4 regions of the Arthrobacter sp. AOP36-F1-5 genome follow, and region 4 is predicted to be linked to each of the others. Evidence: riboswitches for the same ligand, from Rfam matches in the RefSeq annotation. Region 4 holds a riboswitch; each other region holds the start of a gene.
The links. Region 4 has a riboswitch for thiamine pyrophosphate ahead of AC3ZI9_RS09430 (3-oxoacyl-ACP reductase). Riboswitches for the same ligand answer to the same signal wherever they lie in the genome.
Positions count from the first base shown of each region.

Region 1: another riboswitch for thiamine pyrophosphate. It lies ahead of AC3ZI9_RS13925 (ECF transporter S component); the one in region 4 lies ahead of AC3ZI9_RS09430 (3-oxoacyl-ACP reductase).
Region 2: another riboswitch for thiamine pyrophosphate. It lies ahead of thiC (phosphomethylpyrimidine synthase ThiC); the one in region 4 lies ahead of AC3ZI9_RS09430 (3-oxoacyl-ACP reductase).
Region 3: another riboswitch for thiamine pyrophosphate. It lies ahead of thiE (thiamine phosphate synthase); the one in region 4 lies ahead of AC3ZI9_RS09430 (3-oxoacyl-ACP reductase).

Region 1 covers NZ_CM176892.1:3,040,279-3,045,917, reverse strand. The annotation lists gene AC3ZI9_RS13950 (Na+/H+ antiporter subunit D) at 1-1,243, shown strand, start outside; gene AC3ZI9_RS13945 (Na+/H+ antiporter subunit E) at 1,240-1,908, shown strand; gene AC3ZI9_RS13940 (MrpF/PhaF family protein) at 1,905-2,171, shown strand; gene mnhG (monovalent cation/H(+) antiporter subunit G) at 2,168-2,566, shown strand; gene AC3ZI9_RS13930 (DUF4235 domain-containing protein) at 2,573-2,842, opposite strand; TPP riboswitch at 2,912-3,038, shown strand; gene AC3ZI9_RS13925 (ECF transporter S component) at 3,092-3,712, shown strand; gene AC3ZI9_RS13920 (ATP-binding cassette domain-containing protein) at 3,717-5,639, shown strand, end outside.
Region 2 covers NZ_CM176892.1:616,418-622,056, forward strand. The annotation lists gene thiC (phosphomethylpyrimidine synthase ThiC) at 16-1,815, opposite strand; TPP riboswitch at 1,812-1,919, opposite strand; gene AC3ZI9_RS02840 (globin domain-containing protein) at 2,007-3,188, opposite strand; gene AC3ZI9_RS02845 (RrF2 family transcriptional regulator) at 3,277-3,717, opposite strand; gene AC3ZI9_RS02850 (hypothetical protein) at 3,743-4,225, opposite strand; gene AC3ZI9_RS02855 (phosphomannomutase/phosphoglucomutase) at 4,222-5,637, opposite strand.
Region 3 covers NZ_CM176892.1:3,500,507-3,506,145, forward strand. The annotation lists gene thiD (bifunctional hydroxymethylpyrimidine kinase/phosphomethylpyrimidine kinase) at 1-649, opposite strand, end outside; gene thiE (thiamine phosphate synthase) at 646-1,320, opposite strand; TPP riboswitch at 1,377-1,477, opposite strand; gene AC3ZI9_RS16185 (aldehyde dehydrogenase family protein) at 1,557-2,996, shown strand; gene AC3ZI9_RS16190 (glycine betaine ABC transporter substrate-binding protein) at 3,102-3,995, opposite strand; gene AC3ZI9_RS16195 (ABC transporter permease) at 4,062-4,913, opposite strand; gene AC3ZI9_RS16200 (quaternary amine ABC transporter ATP-binding protein) at 4,914-5,639, opposite strand, start outside.
Region 4 covers NZ_CM176892.1:2,066,544-2,072,182, forward strand. The annotation lists gene AC3ZI9_RS09420 (ABC transporter ATP-binding protein) at 1-719, opposite strand, end outside; gene AC3ZI9_RS09425 (ECF transporter S component) at 806-1,438, opposite strand; TPP riboswitch at 1,473-1,582, opposite strand; TPP riboswitch at 1,640-1,734, shown strand; gene AC3ZI9_RS09430 (3-oxoacyl-ACP reductase) at 2,059-2,823, shown strand; gene AC3ZI9_RS09435 (LLM class flavin-dependent oxidoreductase) at 2,826-4,157, shown strand; gene AC3ZI9_RS09440 (Lrp/AsnC family transcriptional regulator) at 4,180-4,653, opposite strand; gene AC3ZI9_RS09445 (thiamine pyrophosphate-dependent enzyme) at 4,810-5,639, shown strand, end outside.

The DNA.
Region 1 (5,639 bases), 970 kb from region 4:
GTCCAACGCCTTTCTGGCCGGCGACCTGTTCAACCTCTACGTCGGTTTCGAAATCCTGCTGACCGCCTCCTACGTGCTGCTGACCCTGGGCGGGACCACGGCCCGGATCCGTGCGGGGGTCACCTATGTGGTGGTCTCGGTGGTCTCCTCGATCCTGTTCCTGCTGGCGATCGGGCTGGTCTACGCCGCGACCGGGACCGTGAACATGGCCGATCTGGCCGGCAAGCTCGCCGAGATCGACCCCGGAACCCAACAGATCCTGCATGTGATGCTGCTGGTCGCCTTCGGCGTCAAGGCCGCGGTGTTCCCGCTGTCCTTCTGGCTCCCCGACTCCTACCCGACGGCTCCTGCGCCGGTGACGGCCGTGTTCGCCGGCCTGCTGACCAAGGTGGGTGTCTATGCGATCATCCGGACCGAAACCCTGCTCTTCCCCGGGGGCCGGCTGAACACGGCGCTGCTGGTGGTCGCCCTGCTGACCATGCTCGTGGGGATCCTCGGCGCCCTCGCCCAGGCCGACTTCAAACGCATGCTCTCCTTCACGTTGACCAGCCACATCGGCTACATGATGTTCGGGGTCGCCACCGGCAGCGCCGTCGCCCTGGCGGCCACCGTCTACTACGTGGCCCACCACATCATCGTGCAGACCTCGCTGTTCCTGGTCGCCGGGCTGATGGAACGCCGGGGCGGGACCTCGAACGTGGACCGGCTCGGGTCGTTGGCCAAGCTGTCACCGGTGCTGGCGGTACTGTTCTTCATCCCGGCGATGAACCTGGCCGGCATCCCGCCGTTCTCCGGGTTCCTGGGCAAGGTCGGGTTGCTGCGCGGCGGCGTGGACCTGGGGACCCCGCTGGCCTGGGTCCTGCTGGCCGGGGCCCTGGTGACCTCCCTGCTGACCCTGTTGGCCGTCGCCCGGGTCTGGAACCGGGCGTTCTGGCGTCGCGCCGAGGACGCCGAGGACGCCGACCCGATCCTGCTGATCGCCGCGGAGGAGGCCCGCCGTCCCGCCACCGGGACGACCGGCGTCAAAACCCAGCCACATCGCCTGAGCGGACGGGGGGATGCGGCCGTGCTGCCCCCGACCATGGTCTTCGCCACCGGGGTGCTGGTGGCCCTGGGGGTGGCCCTGACCATCTTCGCCGGGCCGCTCTTCGACCTGGCCGACCAGGCCTCGCAGCAGATGCTCGAACGCACGCCCTACATCGAGGCCGTCCTGGGCGCCTCCGAGACGGGAGGCGGACGATGAGCCCGCACCGGCATCCGCGTCCGGCACGGCCCTCGGAACTGCTCACCGGGGCCCGCAGCGCCCGGACCAGGGCACGACGGCGTCGTGCCCGCTTCCTGATCGAACTTCCCCTGATGTTGTGGCTGGTCCTGGTGTGGGGCGCCCTCTGGCGGGACTTCAGCCCCGGGAACCTGATTTTCGGGTTCGTCATCGCCCTGGGGGTGGTGACGACCTTCAAACTGCCTCCCGTGGAGCTCTCCGGCCGGTTCAACCCCTGGCAGGGGCTGGTGTTCACGGTGTTGTTCCTGCGTGAAATCGTGCGGGCGAGCATCCAGGTGGTGCTCGTGGTCCTCCGGCGCGGGCCGAAGGTGCGCAACGCGGTCATCGGCATCCGCATGCGCAGCCAGGAAGACCTCATGGCCACGGTCCTGGGGCATGTGCTGACCCTCATCCCGGGGTCCTTCGTCGTGGAGATCGACCGGACGACCTCCACGCTTTACCTGCACGTGCTGGACATCAACACCGTCCAGGAGGCCGAGGACTTCCGGCGGCAGGTCAGGTCCATCGAAGCGAGGATCATCCGGATGATGGGCAGCCGGGAGGAACTGGCGGCCCTGGACGCCGAGGGCCCCGCAGGCCCCGACCCCGCAGCACGAGCGAACCGATCGATGAAGGAGCACCCATGATCATCGTCGCTGCCTGGATCGCCGGGGTCGCCCTGGCGCTTGGCGCCGTCATGGCACTGATCCGGTTGGCCAGGGGCCCGTCGATCCTGGACCGGACTCTGGCCCTGGACGTCCTGTTGATCATCATCCTGTGCGGACTCTGCGTGGACATGGTCGTGAACCGGCATCTGAACCACATCGTGTTCATCGTCGTCGGGTCGCTGGTGGCCTTCATCGGTTCGGTCACCATCGCCCGCTACGTCACCGATCGGAGGGGGCAATGATCGTGCTTGGACTGACCGAGGGCGGGATGCTGGACCAGGTCCTGGACTGGATCGTGGTGATCAGCATGGTCTCCGGGGCTCTGCTGTCCGTGGCCGCAGGCATCGGCCTGCTGCGTTTCCCGGACCTCTTCTCCCGCATGCACGCGGCCACGAAACCGCAGGTCCTGGGATTGTTCCTGATGCTGCTCTCCGTCGCCCTGCAGATCAGGGCCTGGTCCGCGGTGCCGATACTGGTGCTGGCCTGGTTCTTCCAGCTGCTCACCGCCCCGGTGACCGCCCATATGGTCGGTCGTGCCGGCTACCGGACCCGGCACCTCAAACAGGAGACGCTGGTCCTCGACGACCTCAATGAAGTGGTCTCCGAGGCCCAGCGCCGCCTGGACGAAGGCCGCTGACGAGGATCAGACCTCGTCGGCCGTGTGGTTGAAGCGGGCAATGGCCCGCTGCGTGCCACGGTTGGTCAGGACCTGGATCACTGCGGACACCACGGCGGAGACCACAGCGAACCCGAGCGCATGACGCATCGATGCCTCGGCCTGGGCTTCCTTGTCGTTCGGCTTCGGGGGGTTCTCTCCGGTGACCTTGTACCAGATGGTGTCCACGAGCTTGCCGCCGACGAAGCCGGCGCCGATCGACACGACCGCGCCGACGATCTTCAATAATGCGTTCACGAACGATTCTCCCGTCGGTAGGTGATTACCTGCCCAGCATAACGCGCTGTAGACTCGGCCCTACTGAATCACCTACGACAGGGGAGCGTCGCCGACCGGCCACGGCCGGAATCTTCGACGCTGAGAGTGCGGAACACCGCAGACCCTCGAACCTGCTCCGGCTCGTACCGGCGAAGGGAGTCGAGAATCTCAGGACCCGCGGAACCGCCGCGGGGTCCTCCCCTCCTTGGACCCAAGGAGGAACACCACATGAGCAGCACCCTCTCGGCGGCACCGACCGCCCGTTACACCTGGCGCGTCGTGGACATCGTCGTCGCCTCCGTCATCGCCGTGGCCTCCGGGGTGATCTTCTGGGCCTGGAACACCACCCACCACGCCTTCGACTTCATCTTCGTGGCCTTCCCGCCCTCATCCGCCCTGCTGGCCGGAATGTGGCTCTTCCCCGCCGTCCTGGGGGCACTGATCATCCGCAAACCAGGGGCCGCACTGTTCTGCGAGATGGTAGCCGCGGTCGTTTCCTCGCTCCTGGGCTCCGAATACGGCTGGACGGTCTGGGCCTCGGGGATCATCCAGGGCCTCGGCGCCGAAATCGTCTTCGCCGTGCTGCTCTACCGCCGCTGGTCGCTGCCGGTGGCGCTGTTCGCCGGGCTGCTGACCGGGATCTTCGGTGGAGTGAACGACGCCTTCGTCTTCTCCTGGTTCCCCGACTACACCGAGAGCATGAAACTGGCCTATGTGGTGTTCATGGCCATTTCGGGCCTGGTCATCGCCGGATTGGGATCCTGGGCACTGACCCGGGCCCTGTCGCGAACCGGGGCCTTGTCCTCGATGGCGTCGCGGAAGGCCGCCCAGGAACGGGTCCTGGGTTGAACCGATGACACATGATGCACCGACCGGGGCCCGGGGCCCTTCACCGGCCACCGGGGTCGGCGACGTCCGCGCGGCGGCGGTCAGGGCCAGCGGTTGGGGATGGCAGCATGCCGGACGCGAGGAGCCCGCCGTGCTGGGGCTGGACCTGGACATCGACGCCGGGGAGAAGGTGTTGCTCGTCGGCCCGTCCGGGGCCGGTAAATCGACCCTCATGCATGCCCTGGCCGGGGTGTTGCAGGACGATGAGGACAACGCCTCCGCAGGGGAACTGCTCATCGATGGCCGACCCGCCGCGGCCGCCCACGGCCGGACCGGGCTGATGCAGCAGGACCCCGAGACCCAGATCGTCCAGGCCCGGGTGGGGGACGACGTCGCCTTCGGGGCGGAAAACCTTTCGGTGGATCCGGAACTGATCTGGCCCCGCGTCATCGAATCCCTGCACGCCGTCGGGCTCAGCCTGCCCCTGGACCACCCCACCTCCTCCCTGTCGGGGGGACAGAAGCAACGACTGGCCCTGGCCGGGATCCTGGCCATGCGCCCGGGACTGGTCCTGCTGGACGAACCCACCGCGAACCTCGACCCCGAGGGGGTGCTGGAGGTCCGTGACGCAGTGATCGACGCCGTGGGCGCCAGCGGGGCGACGATGATCATCGTCGAACACCGGCTGGCGGCCTGGGCCGACGCCGTGGACCGCGTGATCGTCCTGGAGCCCGGCGGCGGCATCGCCTACCAGGGCACACCGGCCCGGCTCTTCGCCCCCGGACCCATCCGGGACCGGCTCATCGACGCCGGGGTCTGGGTTCCCGGCCACACTCCCGTGCTGCCGGCCCGGCCGAAGCCGGCAGCACCGGCCGCCGGCCTGTTGAGGGGACGGGGGTTGGCCGTGTCCAGAACGGCCCAGGGTCCTGCCGCCGTATCGGGTCTTGACCTGCGGATCGACGCCGGGCAGGCGCTGTGCATCACCGGGGCCAACGGGGCGGGCAAATCAACACTGGCGTTGACCCTGGCCGGGCTGCTGCCCGAACGGGCCGGCAGCGTCGCCGCCCTGCCGGGCCTCAGCGGCGACCAGGGCGCCGCGGGGGCCTCCGACCCCGGGGACGCCGACCGGCCCTACCGGTGGCGGGCCGGGGAACTGGTCGCCCGGATCGGCACCGTCTTCCAGGAGCCCGAGCACCAATTCGTCACCGCCACCGTGCGCGAGGAACTGGCCTTCGGCCCACGACGGGCCCGCAGACCGGGGTCGAAGACCCGGCTGTACACCGACGAGGAAATCACCGGACGGGTCGATGAGCTGTTGGACCGGTTGGGGCTGAGGCATCTGGCCGAGGCGAACCCGTTCACCCTCTCGGGAGGCGAAAAGCGCCGGCTGTCGGTGGCCACCGTGCTCGCCGCCCGCCCCCGACTACTGATCCTCGACGAACCGACCTTCGGCCAGGATGCCAATACCTGGAGGGAACTGGCGCTGTTGCTGCGCGAACAACTCCAGGACGGCGTCGCCGTCGTCGCGGTCACGCACGATGCGGGCTTCGCCGCCGCCTTGGGGGCTTCCACGGTCGAGGTCGTCGCCGATCGACGCCCCTGCCGGGAACCGGGCAGGACCACACCGCAGGGCCCGGACCCCACCACCGCCCGGGCCTCCGGGGGGATGCCGGGGCTGGAACCCGATGCCGGGGCCCGGGCGAGCTTCTTCGGGCTGTGCAACCCGTTGGCCAAGCTTGCTGCGGTGGTGCTGGCCACGGTGCCGTTGATCGCCTCCCTGGACCTGGTGACCTCCAGCATCGTCGTCCTCGCCAGCCTGCTGCTGCTCCGGCTCGGGGGGATCGCCCCGGGACGCTTCCTCCTGCGGGCGTGGCCTTTACTGGTGGCGGCCCTGTTTGCCGCCTGGGGCACCGCGCTGGTCGGCAACGATGCCGGCGCGGTCCTGCTG
Region 2 (5,639 bases), 1.5 Mb from region 4:
GTCGTACCCGGTGGATCAGTCGGTGCCGTTGCCGACGGGGATCGTCGCCTGGAGGTAGATGCTGGACCCCGAATCCGCGAATTCACGGCTCTTCGCCTGCAAACCGGCTTCGATGTCATCGGCCAGTGCCCGTTGGCGTTCGGTTCCCCCGAACTCCTCGCGGATGTCCTGGGAGATCCGCATCGAACAGAACTTCGGCCCGCACATGGAACAGAAGTGCGCGGTCTTGGCCGGCTCCGCAGGCAGCGTCTGGTCGTGGAACCGCTGGGCCGTGGCCGGATCCAGACCCAGGGCGAACTGGTCGTTCCAGCGGAACTCGAAGCGCGCGGCCGACAGGGCATCGTCGCGGGCCGTCGCCCCGGGATGCCCCTTGGCCACATCGGCGGCATGCGCGGCGATCTTATAGGTGATCACCCCGGTCTTCACGTCGTCCTTATCCGGCAGCCCCAGATGCTCCTTCGGGGTCACATAGCAGAGCATCGCCGTGCCGTAACGGGCGATCTCGGTGGCCCCGATGGCGCTGGTGATGTGGTCGTAGCCGGGGGCCGTATCGGTCACCAGCGGACCCAGGGTGTAGAACGGCGCCCCGTCGCAGAGCTCCTGCTGACGCTCGACGTTCTCGCGGACCAGATGCAGCGGGATATGTCCGGGTCCTTCCACCATCACCTGCACGTCGAACTGCCAGGCCCTGCGGGTCAACTCGGCCAGGGTATCGAGCTCAGCGAACTGGGCGGCGTCGTTGGCATCGGCCAGGGAGCCGGGGCGCAGCCCGTCACCGAGGGAGAAGGCGACGTCGTAGCGGGCGAAAATGGCGCAGAGCTCGTCGTAATGGGTGTAGAGGAAGTTCTCCTGGTGGTGGGCCAGGCACCACCCGGCCATGATCGATCCACCGCGGGAGACGATGCCGGTGACCCGGTCGGCGCTCAAGGGCACATGGCGCAGCAGCACCCCGGCATGAATGGTCATGTAGTCCACGCCCTGTTCGCATTGCTCGATGACGGTGTCGCGGAAGATCTCCCAGGTCAGTTTCGATGCATCCCCATCGACCTTCTCCAGCGCCTGGTAGATCGGCACGGTGCCGATGGGCACCGGGGAATTGCGGATCAGCCATTCGCGGGTGGTGTGGATGTCATCGCCGGTGGACAGGTCCATCACCGTATCGGCGCCCCATTGGGTGGCCCAGGTGAGCTTGTCGACCTCCTGGGCGATCGAGGAGGTGATGGCCGAGTTGCCGATGTTGGCGTTGATCTTGACCAGGAAGGCCTTGCCGATGATCATCGGCTCGGATTCGGGATGGTTGATGTTCACCGGGATGATCGCCCGTCCGGCGGCGACTTCGCGGCGGACCAATTCGACGTCGCAGTTCTCGCGCAGCGCCACATAGCGCATCTCGTCGGTGAGGGTGCCCTGTCGGGCGTAATGCATCTGCGTGACGGTACGCCCCTGGTGCGAGCGCCTCGGTACCGGGGTCGTGCCGCTCCATTCTGCCGAGGCGGCCCCGCGACGCACGGCGGACCGGCCGTCGTCGTGCAGGGTGCGTTGGCGACCGGCGTATTCGGCGGTGTCACCCCGGGCGGTGATCCATCGGGTGCGCGGACGCGGGAGGCCGACGGTCGGTTCGGAGCCCGGACCGGCGGTCCGATACGCCAGATGGGGCTCGTTGGCGCTGCCGTCGGGGGAATCCGCCAGGCAGATCGCGGTGACCGGGACCCGCAGGCCGTGTTCCGGATCCTCGATCCACTGCAACCGGTGCTGTGGGTGCTGTTCCCACGCGGTGGCGGACGGGGTGGTGGGTTTTACTGTGGAATCGCTCATTTGAGCCCTCAACTTCCTACGCCGGCATGACCCGGACAGGTTCGACGGTCGCGAGCGGTGGCAGCTCGATCTCAGCCCCTCCTGGGGCACCCGTGTGGACGTTGCGAGCGTAACGGAGCGGCCCGCGATCTGGCTAATCCAGTTCGCGGGCCGCTCCGGTGTGGCGCCCCTCCGGGGCAGCGGGCTCGTGCCTAGGCGGCAAGCCAGAGGTCGGGACCGAAGACCTCGTAGTGGATGTTCCGCGGGGCCACGCCGGCGGCGATGGCCTGGCTGCGCACCGCACGCATGAATGGCAGCGGACCGCAGAGGTACATCCGGGCATCCTCGGGCAGCTCGACGCCGGTCAGGTTCATGAACCCCTCGACGGCCTGCAGGTCCGCGGTGGTGCCGGTGGTGTCCTCGAGCCACAGGCGCATCTCGACGTTGGGCAGCTGCTCCACGGCGGCGAGCATCTGGTCCTTCAGCGCCCAGTTCGATTCCATGGCCTCGGCGTGGAGCACCAGCACCTGGCGGTCCGACCCGGTGGAGACCAGCGACTGCAGGGCCGAGGCGCTCGGGGTGCACCCGATGCCGGCGGTGGCGATGATGATCGGCCCGCCCTCCATGTCCAGGGTGATGTCACCGTAGGGGTTGGACAGTTCCACGACGTCGCCGACCTCGAGATTGCGGTGCATGAAGGGGGAGACCTCCCCGCCTTCATCCAGCTTGGTGGTCAACACCCGCTCGGTGGTGGATTCGACGTTGTCGGAGAGGGAGTACTGGCGGCACTGGCGCAGCCCGTCGGCCAGCGGCACGCGGATGCTCACGAACTGGCCGGGCTTGGCCACCGTGACGGCGGTGTCATCGGCCGGCTCGAAGCGGAACGTCATGCAATCCTGGCCGGAAGCCTCCGTGGAGGTGACCTTCCATGGGGCGTAGATCCGGTCGTTGGCCTGTTCGGCGTAGAGGCCCTTTTCGATCTTGACCAGGGCGTCGGCCATCAGCCAGTAGACCTCGGACCAGGCGGCGACGACCTCTTCGGTGGCTGCTTCGCCCAGATCCTCGGCGATGGCCGCGAACAGGTGGTCGAAGACGATCTGGTACTGGTCGGGCTGGATGCCCAGCGACGTGTGCTTATGGGCGATGCGGGACAGCACTGATTCGGGCAGCGATTCGGGGTGTTCGATCAGGTGGGAGGCGAAGGCGGCAATGCTGCCGGCCAGGGCCTGTTGCTGGGCTCCGTTCTTCTGGTTGGCGCGACTGAACAAGCCGTCCAGGAGTTCAGGACGTGCCGCAAACATCCCGGCATAGAACTTCTTGGTGATCTCACCGATCCGTTCGCCAATCACGGGAAGTGTCGCCTGGACGACGGGGCGGGACGTTTCTGAGAGCATCGAATCTCCTCGAGGTCGAATTACTTGCGTCTGATCCGCAAGTATTATGATACATTTCTACACCTTGTAGAAAACTGGGGCAAATCGGCTATCGCGAGATGGGAAAAGGAAGGGGGACCAGCGCCGGGGAGGACGCCAGATCGCGGATCGACCAGTGGTCCAGCTCCTGGTAGAAGGCCTCCTGGGCGCGCGCCAGGGCTGTGCGGAGCCGGCAACCGGCGATCAATGGGCAGGCGGCCGTGCCGTCGTCGGTGGTGCACTGGGCGAGATCGCCCTGCCCCTCGAGGCTGCGCAGCAACGTGCCGGCGCCGAGGGACAGCCCCGATTCGTTGATCTGCACGCCACCGGTGCGCCCGCGTTTGACGTCGATGTGTTTCAACTGGCCGAGCTTGTGCACGGCCTTGGAGACCTGGTTGTAGGGGATGTCGATTGCCTCGGCGATCTCCCGGGTCCTCAGCAGGGGATCGGACCGGGCGGCGAGCAGCATCAGGATGCGCAGGCACACATCGGAAAAGGCGTTGATCTTCATGATGTCGACGCCCGGTCCCCACGGATCAGGCCCAGATCCTCAAATCAGCTGGTTCGGGGGTGGGCTCCTGGAAGGTCCACTCGCTGCCTTCGGCGGCGGGGGAGGCATAGGGCTGGATGATGGCCACTGCCCCGCCGAGGCTGTGCTCCGCTAGGGCATGGACGGCGTCGACATCCTCCTGCAGCAGGGTCACATCGGAGACCAGGGCCACGGCCACGAAGTTCTCACGCTGACCGATCAGCAAGGTGACCAGGTCATCCATCATGACTTCGGCATCGATATCCGCTTCGGGATCCTCGTCGTCCTCATCGGGTTGGACCGCCAGCAGGCGCAGTTCCCCTTCGGCCTCGCCGTCGGGCTCCAGGCCGATGGCGAAGGGCAGGAAGACCCCGTTGGTTTCAAGCTGTTCGCGGGCGACGCCCAAGGCGGTGCCGAGCACCTTGTTCAGGTCCTGGTGGGCGGCCTCACCGAGTTCGGCCAGCCGGTTTTCCGTGGGGTTTTCGCTCATGCATTGCTCCTGACAAGGGTGAGGACCGCGTCGCGGACGCGTTCCATGGTCGGGGTGTCTACGGCTTCCCCGTTATAACGGAGGAAGGGTTCGGTGTTGGAGGGGCGGAGGTTGAACCAGAAGGATCCGTCCGTGGCCTTCACCGTGGTGCCGTCCAGCCTATCGACCACCGTCTCCGGGGTCGAAAAGCTCTCCAGCACCCGGGCCACGGCCGCGTCCTTGTCCTCGACCTCGGAGTTGATCTCGCCCGAGGAGAAATACGGTTCGTATTCGGCGGCCAGATCTCCCAGGGCACGGTCCTGGGAGCCGAGGGCGGCCAGCACATGCATCGCGGCGAGCATGCCGGTGTCCGCGTTGTAGAAATCGCGGAAGTAGTAGTGGGCGCTGTGTTCGCCACCGAAGACGGCCCCCTCGGCGGCCATGACCGCCTTGATGAAGGAGTGGCCCACCCGGGTGACCACCGGCCGTCCGCCGTCGTGTTCCACCAGTTCGGGGACCGCGCGGGAGGTGATGAGGTTGTGGATGATCACCGGGGTCTGCTCGCCGGCGGCCTGCGCCCGGGCGATTTCACGTCGGGCCACCAATGCGGTCACCGCCGAGGGGGACACCGGAAGACCCGCTTCGTCGATGACGAAGCAGCGATCCGCGTCGCCGTCGAAGGCCAGACCGATATCGGCGCCGTGTTCGAGGACGGCGGCCTGCAGGTCCTTGAGGTTCTCCGGTTCCAGCGGGTTCGCCGGGTGGTTGGGGAAGGTCCCGTCCAATTCGAAATACAGCGGCACGATCTCCAGTGGAAGGGCCGGCAACAGGTCATCGCCCAGGACCGCGGGAGTGGTCATGCCGGCCATCCCGTTGGCGGCGTCGACGACGACCTTCAGCGGGCGGATGCCCGAGAGGTCGACCAGGGAGCGCAGGTAGGCGGCGTAGTCCTCCAGCACGTCCCGGGTGCTGATGTCCCCCTGGGGCGCGTCCCCGGAGACCGGCAGGCCTTCGGCGAGGTAGGTCTGGGCCAGATCGCGGATCTCATACAGGCCCGTATCCGAGGAGACCGGCACGGCACCGGCCTGGGCCATCTTCATGCCGTTATAGGCCGCGGGGTTGTGGCTGGCGGTGAACACGACGCCGGCGGCATCGAGTTGGCCGCAGGCGAAGTAGAGCTCATCGGTGGAGATCAACCCGAGCAGGCAGACCTCGGCCCCGCGGTAGGAGGCCCCGCGGGCGAAGGCGGCGCTGAAGGCGGGGGAGGAGGGGCGCATGTCACCGCCGACGAGGACCTGTTTGCCGGCCAGGGACAGGACGTCGACGAAGGCGGCGCCCACGGCCTCGACGATCTCCTCATTGATGGTTTCGCCGACGATGCCGCGGACGTCGTAGGCCTTGAAGGAAAGGGAAAGATCAATCTCGCTGCTCACGG
Region 3 (5,639 bases), 1.4 Mb from region 4:
AGCACCCGGTCCCATGGGTGTTCGGGGTGTCGATGCGGTCACCCTCCACGGCAGCCATGACGCCGTCGGGGCCCACGAGGGCATCCGGGCACCGGCTGCCGGTGAGGTGGCCGCCCTTGGCCAGGACCAGGACAGAATACCGCCTCGCGAGCCGGGCTGCCTGGTCCAGGACGTCGTCCCATCGGGTGCAGACCGGCTCCTCGAGCAGTGCCGCCAATTCCGCGGTGTTCGGGGTCAGGACATCGGCCCACGGGAGCAGCCGACGCAGGGCCTCCTCGGCGTCGTGCTCCAATAAGCGGTCCCCGGACGTGGAGATCAGCACCGGGTCCACCACGACGGTGGTGCCCGGGCGGGTACCCAGCCAGGCGGTGGTGGCTTCGATGACCTCGGCGGAGGCCAGCATGCCGATCTTCACCGCATCGATCCGGATATCGGCGGCGACCGTCTCAAGTTGCCGGGTGAGGAATTCCGCCGGAGGGGTATGGACCCCGGTGACTCCCCGGGTGTTCTGGGCGGTCAGTGCGGTGATCGCCGCCATCCCGTAGCCACCGCAGGCGGCAATCGATTTCAGGTCGGCCTGGATCCCGGCCCCGCCGGAGGGGTCGGCCCCGGCGATGGACAGGATGTTGGGGGTGTTCGGGGCGCTCATGCGGTCTCCGTTCGTGCTGCCCGGGTCCATTCCTGAACCAGGGCGGCAGCAGAGTCCCGGGGTTCGGCGGCGGAGCAGATGGCCCGCACGACGGCCATGCCGATGGCCCCGGCGGTGTGCGCGTCCGCGGCGTCGCCGGAGCCCAGCCCGCCGATCGCCACGCAGGGCAGCGGGGCCCGGGAGATCAACGAGGCCAGGCCGGGGAACCCCAGCGGGGTCGGGTGGTCCTTCTTGGTGGGCGTGGCCCGGACGGCCCCGGTGCCCAGATAGTCGATGGTGCCTGCCGGCAGTTCCGCTACTGCCGCGAAGTGGTCCTCGGTGCTGGCGCTGAGCCCCAGCACGGCATCGGGTCCGATGAGGGACCGGACGAGTTCGGCGGGCAGGTCCTTCTGGCCGATATGGACCCCGTCCACGCGGATCCCTGCCGCACGGGCCGCCAGGTAGACGTCCACCCGGTCGTTGAGCAGCAGCAGGGCCCGGCCCGCGGTGTGTTCGGCGCAGGCGGCCGCCTCGGCCAGGAATTCGCGGGCGGACAGGTCCTTGCAGCGCAGCTGGATGGTCCCGACCCCCGCGGCGACGGCCTCGGCCACGATGGTGGCCAAGGGCCGTCCGGCCGTGCTGGTGGAGTTGGCGACGAGGTAGATCCCGCTTCCGGGAACCGGCGCGCTCATGCGAGCACCGCCTCAACAAAGCAGTCGGTGGGTGAATGGGCCAAGGTGGGCGCATGTTGGTGCATGGGCGACATCCCTCCGCTAGTACGAACTAGATCAGGTTCTTGCCGGGTGTGCTCTCAGTCCGCGCCGGTGGCGGACACCCCGTGTCAGTGATCGTGAGCCTACAGTCCCCCACTGGGGGCGGCAAACCGACCGGCTGCCCCGCCGGCGGTGTCCACGTTAGTGTCGTACCCATGGCCATGAACCGACGTTCCCGTCCCCCAGCAGTTTCCGCGCCCGTCGTGCCGGCGGGCCCCGACGCCGAACTCCCGGCCACCGCGGCCCGCCGGCTGCGTGATGCCGCCGACTCCCGGCTGGCCCACCCCCGCAGGTTCCGCAGCGCCCAGCTCAAGGCACTCGAACGGCTGATCCAGGATCAAGAACAGACCCTATGTGACGCGTTGATGACGGATCTGGGTAAACCGGCGGCCGAATCCCGGCTGACCGAACTGGATCGGGTGAAGGCCGAAATCGATCATGCCCTGTTGCACCTGGGCGACTGGATGGCGGATGAGGCGGTGAAGGTCCCGCTGTCGCTGCAACCGGCGTCGGCCCGCGTCCAGGCGCGTCCGTTGGGCATGGTCCTGGTGATCGCCCCCTGGAACTATCCGGTCCTGTTGCTGCTCGGCCCGCTGGTCGGTGCCCTGGCGGCAGGGAACACCGTGATCCTCAAACCCTCCGAACTGGCTCCGGCCACCTCGGCGGTCATGGCCGCCCTCATCCCGCAGTACCTGGATCGGCGCGCTGTCGCGGTCCTGGAGGGGGCCGCGGAGACGACGAGCGAACTTCTGGAGATGGACTTCGACCACATCTTCTACACCGGAGGCGAACGGGTCGGGAAGATCGTGGCCCGGGCCGCGGCGGAAACGCTGACCCCGGTGACCCTGGAACTGGGCGGGAAGAGTCCGGCGGTGGTCGCCGACGGGAACTTCCCCGCCATCGCCCGGCGGTTGGCCCACGGGAAGTTCATGAATGCCGGACAGACCTGTGTCGCCCCGGACTACGTCCTGGCGGTCGGGGCCACGGCGGCGGCCGAACTGGAAAAGCAGCTGCCCAAGGCCATCGGCGCGTTCTATGGGAAGGACCCCTCGGGCAGCAAGGACTATGGGCGGATCATCAACGCCTCGCACTTCGAACGTCTGGAATCCTATCTGGGGCAGGGACGGGTGGTGGCCGGGGGGACCAGCGACGCGGAGGCGAGGTACATCGCCCCCACGGTCCTGGCTGACGTCGACCCGGCGGCCCCGGTGATGACGGAGGAGATTTTCGGTCCGATCCTGCCGATCATCCAGGTCGACCGCTTCGATGATGCGGTGCGGTTCATCAACTCCCGCCCCTCACCGCTGGCCGCCTACCTGTTCAGCGAACGCCCGCGCCTGCACACCTCCTTCGAGGACCAGGTGCGGGCCGGGGCGATCGCCCATAATGTGTGCAGCATGCACCTGGCGGTCCCCGCGCTGCCCTTCGGCGGGGTGGGGGCCTCGGGGACGGGGAACTACCACGGCAAATTCGGGTTCGATACCTTCAGCCAGCAACGTCCGGTGCTGTCCAAGACCGCGATGCTCGATACGTTGCGGGCCGTCTACCCGCCCTTCGGCTGGGCCAAGCGGAAGATCATGCGTTCGATCGGCTGATCCGCCCGGCCGAGTGCCCCGACAGACGAAGGGCCCGGACCGCATTCAATGCGGTCCGGGCCCTTCGCTACGGTCGGTGCCATGGCACCTGCCGATGGATCGTGGCTACTTCTCGGTCAGCGAATCCACGTAGTCCTGGTTCTCGGAGATCCACTTGTCGACGATCGGTCCGTAGTCATCGGTGTCCGTGTCGTTGAACATGGCGTTCTCCAGGGAGAACAGGTGGTCATCGTCGATCGTGAAGTCGTTCAACCACTCGGTCAGTCCCGGGTAGGTGTCGGCGAAGTCGGCGTTGCCGTAGGAGGTGATGGTTTCCGCGTCGCCCATGGCACCCTTGGGATCCTTCAGATCCTTGATCGGGAACTCGTCGTAGGCCCAGTGCGGGCGCCACAGGGTGACGACGATGTCCTCATCGGCGTCCGTGGCCTTCTTCAGCTGGGCCAGCATGGCCGGGGTGGAGGAGGTCTTGAAGTCCATCTTCTCCAGGCCGTAGTCCGGGATGGCCGCCTTTTCGGTGGTGTCGGTCAGCCCGGCGCCCGGGTCGATGCCATAGATCGTGTTGCCGAACTTGTCGGCATTGGCCGCCAGGTCCTCGAGCGAATCGATCGGGGCGTCTTCGTTGACCGCGATGGTCAGCTTGGCATCGTCGTACCAGGTGCCCAGCTTGGTCATGTCGTCGCCGTACTTCTTCAAGTACTTCTTGTGCGTCAGCGGCATCCAGACGTCCATGGTCAGGTCCAGGTCACCGGAGGCGACACCGGCGAAGACCGGGCCGGCATCGGCGTCGGTGAGTTCGACGTCGTAGCCCTTCTTGTCCAGGATCTGCTTCCAGAGGTTGGACACGGCCACGCCTTCGTCCCAGCCGGCCATGACGCCGATGTTCAGCGCGGCCTGGTCGCCGTTCTCAGGCGAGTCGGGGACCTCGGATTCGCTGCTTCCGGTGTCGCCGCTGCCGCAGGCGGTCAGCGCGAGGGCCGCCGTGGCGGCGATCCCCATCATTGATGCGAATTTCCTTTGCATTGTTCATTTCCTTTCTTCGCGCCCCGCCAGCGGGGCGTAGGGTCGTTAGCCGTTTTTCGCCGGCACGTTGGATTGGCCCAGGGAGGCGGTGATGCGGTCCAGGAAGATGGCCAGAATGACCACCGACAGACCTGATTCGACACCCAGGGGAGTGTTCAGGGTCGTCAGGGAGGCGTAGACATCCTTGCCGAGACCACCGGCGCCGACCATGCCGGCGATGACCACCATGGACAGGGAGAGCATGATGACCTGGTTGATGCCGGCCATGATGGTCGGCAGCGCCAGCGGGATCTGGATCTGGCGCAGGATGCGTCCCGGGGAGGCGCCGAAGGCCTGGCCGGCCTCGACGACCTCGGTATCGACGCTGCGGATCCCCAATTCGGTGAAGCGGGTGCCCGGCGCCATGCCGAACACGATCGTGGCCACGATTCCGGGGACGACGCCGATCCCCAACAGCAGGATCGCCGGGACCAGGTAGACGAAGGCAGGCATGGTTTGCAGGAAGTCCAGGATCGGCTTGACGACCGCCGAAACGATCTTGGATTTGGCGGTGAGGATGCCCAGCGGAACACTGATGATCACCGCGACGATGCTGGCCACCAGGACCAGCGACAGGGTCTCCATCGAGTGCTCCCACTGGTTCATCCCGTAGATCAACAGCAGTCCGATGACCGTACCGATGGCCATCTTCCAACTGCGCAGGAGCCAGGCCAGCAGGGCCAGCACGAGGATGACGACCCAGAACGGCGGAGCGGTGAGGATCCACGCCAGCCCGTCGTACCAGTTCTGGAAGAAGGACTTGATGAGGTTGAAGAGCCCGCCGAGGTTGGCGATGAACCAGTTGAGGACCACTTCGCCCCAGTGGCCGACGGGAATGCGGAATAGCTGATCGGTCATTTAGAGGGCACCTCCTTCGTCGTCGGATGCAGCCGCGGGGGCATCGGTGTCTTCCGGCTGGTCGGCGGCGACCACCGGGACGCTGCTGGTGGTCGAGGGGACGTTGCCCAGCGCGGAGAGGAGGGTGGCGCGGGCGATGGCGCCGATGAGCCGGCCCTCGTCGTCGACGACCGGCAGGGGTACCGGCGACTCCACGGAGCGGCCGAACAGGTCGTTCAGCGCCGTCTCGGCGGTGACCGGGTCATTGCCGACGGTGATGATTTCTTCCAGGTCGGTACCTCCGCGTTCGAGCAGGCCCATCACCTCGCGGTCGCGGACGGCTCCGAGCAGCTTGCGCTGCCGGTCCAGCACGAAGGCGGCCGAGGTCTGCAGTTCGCGCATGGTCCGCAACGCATTGCGGGCACCACCGGAGAGGTTGACGACGGAACGCGGGGTCTCCATGACCGTTCCGGCGGTGAGCACCCGGGTCCTGTCGACGTCGCGCACGAAGGCCGAGACGTAGTCGTTCGCCGGGCGGGTGAGGATGTCGTCGGGGGTGCCGATCTGGACGATCTCCCCGTCGCGCATGACCGCGATCCGGTCCCCGAGGAACATGGCCTCGTTCAGGTCGTGGGTGATGAAGACGATCGTCTTGCCGAGTTCGGCCTGCAGTGAGGCCAACTGCTCCTGCATATCGCGACGGATCAGCGGGTCGAGTGCCGAGAAGGCCTCGTCCATCAGCAGGAT
Region 4 (5,639 bases):
GTGCCGCATGCAGCCTGCAGCTCGGTTTCCAACGGTGTCCAGCACCCGGCGTCCACGAGCTGGCGTGCCGATTGTTTTAACACGGTCTGTGTGGGGCCGTCAGCGATCAGGGCCCCTTCGGCGTCGAGCACGATGGCCCGTCCGGGAAGCCCCGCCACACCGTCGGCTCCCGCATACTCGTCGATGCGGTGTTCCACCAGCACCACGGCGGGGCCACGGTCGTGCACCGCCCGGTCGATGGACCGGCGCACCGAGGAGATGCCTTCGGCGTCAAGCATCGAGGTGGGTTCGTCGAGCAGCAGCACCGGCGGCTCCACGACCAGACTGGCCGCCAAGGCAACCCGTTGACCTTGGCCACCGGAGAGTTGCCGTGTTGACCTGTCCTTGAGGCTGGCTCCGTTGACCTGTTCCAGCACCTCATCGATCAGGCCCTCGATCTGTCGTGGGGGTACCGCATGGTTCTCCAGTGGAAGGGCGATCTCCCGCTGCACATCGGGCATGCACATCGCCGATTCGGGGTCCTGGGCCAGGACGCCGACGGTCCGTGACAATTCGGCGACGCCGGTGTGAGCGGTGTCCTGACCAGCGACGAGGACCCGGCCAGTGAACCGTGCCGCCACCGAATGCGGGATGACCCCGGTCATCAGGTTTAAAAGCGTCGACTTTCCGGCCCCCGAGGGCCCCAGGATGATGACCTGTTCGCCTGCTTCGAGACTCAAGGTCACCCGATCCAGGACCGGCACCTGCCTTCGGGGGTAGGTTACGGTCACGTTCTCAAGCACGACTACCGGCGTGCTTGCCGGTTTCATGCTCCCTCGGCGGTTGGCTGGTCCCGGCCGATGGCGTAGTTGTCCACGACGCCGGTTTTAGCCAGGGCGTTAACGGTCTTGCGGGCCAGGAGACCGCCGAGAATGAGCCCGGAGAGCAGTTGAACGATGAGCCGGATGACAAAGAAATCCTGGCCGTACCACCCGAAACGGAAGGCCGAGACGGCGAAGGCCAATCCTGCTCCGAGTAGTCCGGAGCAAGCGTAGGTGAGCCAGCTGAAAGACCGGTAGCGACGCAGGGCGAAGGGAAGTTCGCTGCCCAGACCTTGGATGGCGGCCACCAGGAAAAGCATGGGTCCTGCCGTCGAGCCGAGGAAAACGACCTCCACCCCACCGGCAATGACCTCCGCGAGGATCCCGGCGAAGGGTCGTCTGATGATGGCGACGGCGATCGGGGCCACGATGAGCCACCCGCCGAAGAGTAGATGCGAGGAGAGGTCCCCGAACGGGCCCATCAGCAGGGTCAGCCCGGCCGATGCCTGGACCAACGCCCAGTAGAGGAATCCGAAGACGACCCCCAGGACCACGATGAGCACCAGGTCCTTGAGGTCGAAGGAAAAGCGTCGTCGCGCCGGTAGTGGCGTGGTGGATGGCGGCGTTATTGAGTGCACTGTCGTGCCCCTTCTGTTGAGTGAACAGGGCACGGGATTTAGAGTTTTGCCTCCCTGCGCTGGCATGACCCAGATCAGGTTCGACGGTCGAAGCTTGATCAGCTTCCTCTCAGCCCGGCTCACCGGACTCCCGTGTTCAGCACAGACTGTACACGTGGACACGAAGTTGTCGAATCGCTGCGTGAAGTGTGTAGGGTGTGGTGCAGTGACACGGGGTGCCATGATTTCTGGCTGAGAGAACACCCGTTGAACCTGATCTAGTTCGAACTAGCGAAGGGATGTTGCAGGTGCTTCTTCACCTAAACCTCCATGTTGGAAGGTCCTGCCGGACCGCCACCCCACGGCCCGATGTCGCCATGCGTTGGTTGCGTCCACCCTGGCGCTCCGCATCCTGCCGTGCCGTCTCTCGGCCAGCGGTTTAGCCTCTGCCCGCCAGCTGCGGCCCAGCTGAAACCTCTCCTGCGCAGCCTGCTCTCCACCGTCGGACACCACAGCACGACCACCGTGCTCCCCGCGTGTCTCACGGGGCCCTCACCTCTCTCCCCCGGGCGATGCTGCCCGCAACGATCCTCTTCATTTCCACCACCACCTGCCCTCGGCAGCCATGAAAGCGAGACCAAATGAACCTCTCAGACCAGATTGTCCTTGTCACCGGGGGCGCCCGCGGTTTGGGCCGTCATATCGTGCAGGCCTTCGCCGCACAAGGCGCCCGCGTCGTCATCAACTACCGGCAGTCCGCCGAAGCCGCCGAGAAACTTGCTGCCGGTCTGGGGCCCGACCGTGCCCTGGCAGTCCAGGCAGATGTCACCGATCCGGCGCAGGTCACCGCCATGCTCGTGGCCTCCCAGGCCCATTTCGGTTCCCCCGTGACCACCGTGGTGAACAACGCGCTGGCCGATTTCTCCTTCAATGGCGAGGCCCGATCCTCGGCCGCAGAGATTGGTTGGGAGGAGTTCACCACCCAGTTCTCCGGTAGTGTTCGCGGCGCACTGAACACCGCCCAGGCGGCGCTGCCGGGGATGCGTAAACAGGGCTTCGGGCGGATCATCAACATCGGCACCAACCTCTTCCAAAACCCCGTGGTCCCGTACCACGACTACACCGCCTCCAAAGCCGCCCTGCTGGCCCTGACCCGAACACTCGCCGCCGACCTGGGCCAACACCAGGTCTCGGTGAACATGGTCTCCGGTGGTCTACTACGCACCACGGACGCCAGCGCCGCGACCCCCGAAGAGGTCTTCGACTTCATCGCCTCCTCCACCCCCTTGCGCAAGGTCACCACACCGGCCGAATTCGCCGACGCCATCCTGTTCTTCGCTTCCCCCTGGGCCCGTGCGGTCACCGGGCAGAATCTGGTGGTCGACGGCGGACTGGTGATGAACTAGAGATGAGCACACACCCCATCAACACAGCCGAAACGGCACCACGCCAACTACATTTCAACGCCTTCCTCAACGCCTGCGGGCACCACCAGGCAGCGTGGCGCCACCCGGACTCTGCGGTTGAGCAACTGGGCAGCATCGAGCATTACGAACGGTTGGCCCAAACCGCCGAGGCCGGCCTCTTCGATGCCGTGTTCTTCGCCGACGGACACTCGGCGGGAAACCCGGCAGCCGGCCCCCGGTGGTTCTTCGAACCGTTGACGGCGCTGGCCGCCATGGCGCGGAGCACCAGCCGCATCGGGCTGATCTCCACCGTCTCCACGACCTTCTACACCCCGTACCACGCTGCCAGGATGCTCGCCTCGCTGGATCACCTCAGCGCCGGGCGCATCGGGTGGAATGTGGTCACCTCGATGTTCGACGCCGAGGCGCGCAACCACTCGATGGATTCCATGCCGGCCAGTCCCGAACGTTATGCCCGGGCCGCCGAATTCATCGACGTCGCGCTGGCCCTCTGGGATTCCTGGGCCGATGACGCGGTGCTCGCCGATCGTTCGGGGTTCTTCGCCGATCCCGAGAAAGTCAGGCCCATCAACCACGACGGCGAGCATTTCGGTGTTGCCGGGCCGCTGAACGTGCCCCGGGGCCCGCAAGGCCGGCCGGTCCTGTTCCAGGCCGGGGCCTCGGAATCCGGTCGCCAGCTAGCGGCACGCCATGCCGAAGGGATCTACGCGGTGGCCTACGATCTGGCCAGCGGGCAGGACTACTACGCGGATCTGAAGCAGCGCATTGCCGCCGAAGGCAGGGACCCGTCGAAGGTCGCGATCATGCCCGGACTGGTCACCTACCTCGGATCCACCGAAGTCGAGGCGTTGGCGCGGCAGGCAGAGGTGGATGCCCTCCTACCGACCGAACAGTCGCTGGCCCAGCTGGGAATGTTCATCGGGCAGGATTGCAGCGAGTGGGACCTCGACGCACCGGTTCCGGCTCTGCCACCGGCGAGCGAATTCACCGGCCCACAGGGCAGGTACGCCACGATCCTGCGCATCGTGGAAGCCGAACGCCCCACGGTCCGACAGCTGCTGGGTCGACTCGCTGCCGGCGGCGGCCATTGCACGATGGTGGGGACCCCGGAGCAGGTCGCCGACTCCATCGAACGCTGGTTCACCTCGGGCGCTGCCGATGGCTTCAACCTGATGCCGCCGATGCTGCCTGATTCCCTAGAGGAGTTCGTGGACCGGGTGGTTCCAGTGTTGCAACGTCGGGGGCTCTACCGCACCGAATACTCGACTCACACGTTGCGGGGTCATCTGGGGCTGGAGCGGCCGGAGGCCTGAACGGCCCAGCGACCCTGAGGGCTCAGCCCCTCTGGGCCGCGGCCCGGGCCAGGGGCAGCATGCGCAAGGGGATCGGTGAGTTCAGCACCACCAACGAGGAACTGCGCAGCACGGTCCGGGTCGCGATGATCGCGTCCAGGACCCGCTGCAGATCGTCGTTCGACGTGGCCACAATGCAGGCCATGAGATCACTTTCACCCGAAACGGTATGCAGTTCGAGCACCTCGGGGACCTGGGACAGGGCGGCGGCCACGCCGTCGTGCCCTGCGTCCTGATCGATCGCCAGGGAACAGTAGGCACGCACCGGATATCCCAGCCCTTCGGCCGAGAGATGCGGCCCCCAACCGGTGATCACGCCCTCCCGCGTGAGCTTGTCCAGCCGCGACTGCACCGTCGCCCGGGCCACCCCCAGAACCCGCGACGCCTCCAACACCGACATCCGCGGGTCCGAGGAGAACTCCCCCAGGATCCGTGCATCCAATGCGTCGATTTTCATGGACGCTCCTTAACTAGACAATATGTATAGATGACTCGGTACCAGCGTAGACACTCTGCGCAGATTGTTGGTCATTGATTGATGCGATTGCGCATGAAACAGGTGGTAACTAGGGTCACAGCAAGCCCACCTCACCGAATCCACTGGGAGTCGAACATGACCGATGCACCCCGGCTTGAGCCGCACGCCGACGAGCTCGGCACCGATGAACTACTTGAGCTGTACCGCCTGATGGTGCGCACCCGGCAGCTTGATGTCGCCGCCATTGCCTGGCAGCGACAAGGCATCCTGCCGGGCTATGCCCCGGAACTAGGCCAGGAGGCAGCCCAGGTGGGCAGCGCCTACGCACTGGACTTCACCCGCGACTTCGCCTTCCCCACTTACCGCGAGATGGGCGTCGCTCTGGCCGCAGGGATCGACATGGTGGATTACATGTCCACCCATAAGGCCTCCTGGCATGGTGGCCTGTGGAATCCCGCCGAAACCCATGTGGCCCCCATTCAGGCCGTCGTGGCCGGTTCGGTGCTGCACGCCGTGGGCTGGGCCCACGGACAAACCGTTGACGGCACCGGCAACGTGGCCCTGACCTATTTCGGTGACGGCGCCAGCTCGCAGGGCGACGTTCACGAGGCCATGAACTTCGCCTCGGTCTTCAAGGCCCCGGTGGTTTTCTTCACGCAGAACAACGGGTGGGCCATCTCGGTTCCCACCGAACGCCAGGTCGCCGGCGGCTCGGTCTCCGCCCGTGGTGCCGGCTACGCGATCCCCTCGATCCAGGTCGACGGCAACGACGTCGTCGCCGTGGTCCGTGCCGTGCGTGCCGCCGTCGAACACGGCAGGGCCGGCAACGGTCCGGCGGTGGTGGAGGCCATGACCTACCGCCGCGGACCGCACTCCACCTCGGATGATCCGGGACGCTACCGCAGCCTCGACGACGAACGGCGTGACGGCGGCGAGGACCCGCTGAACCGCCTCGAAGCCACCCT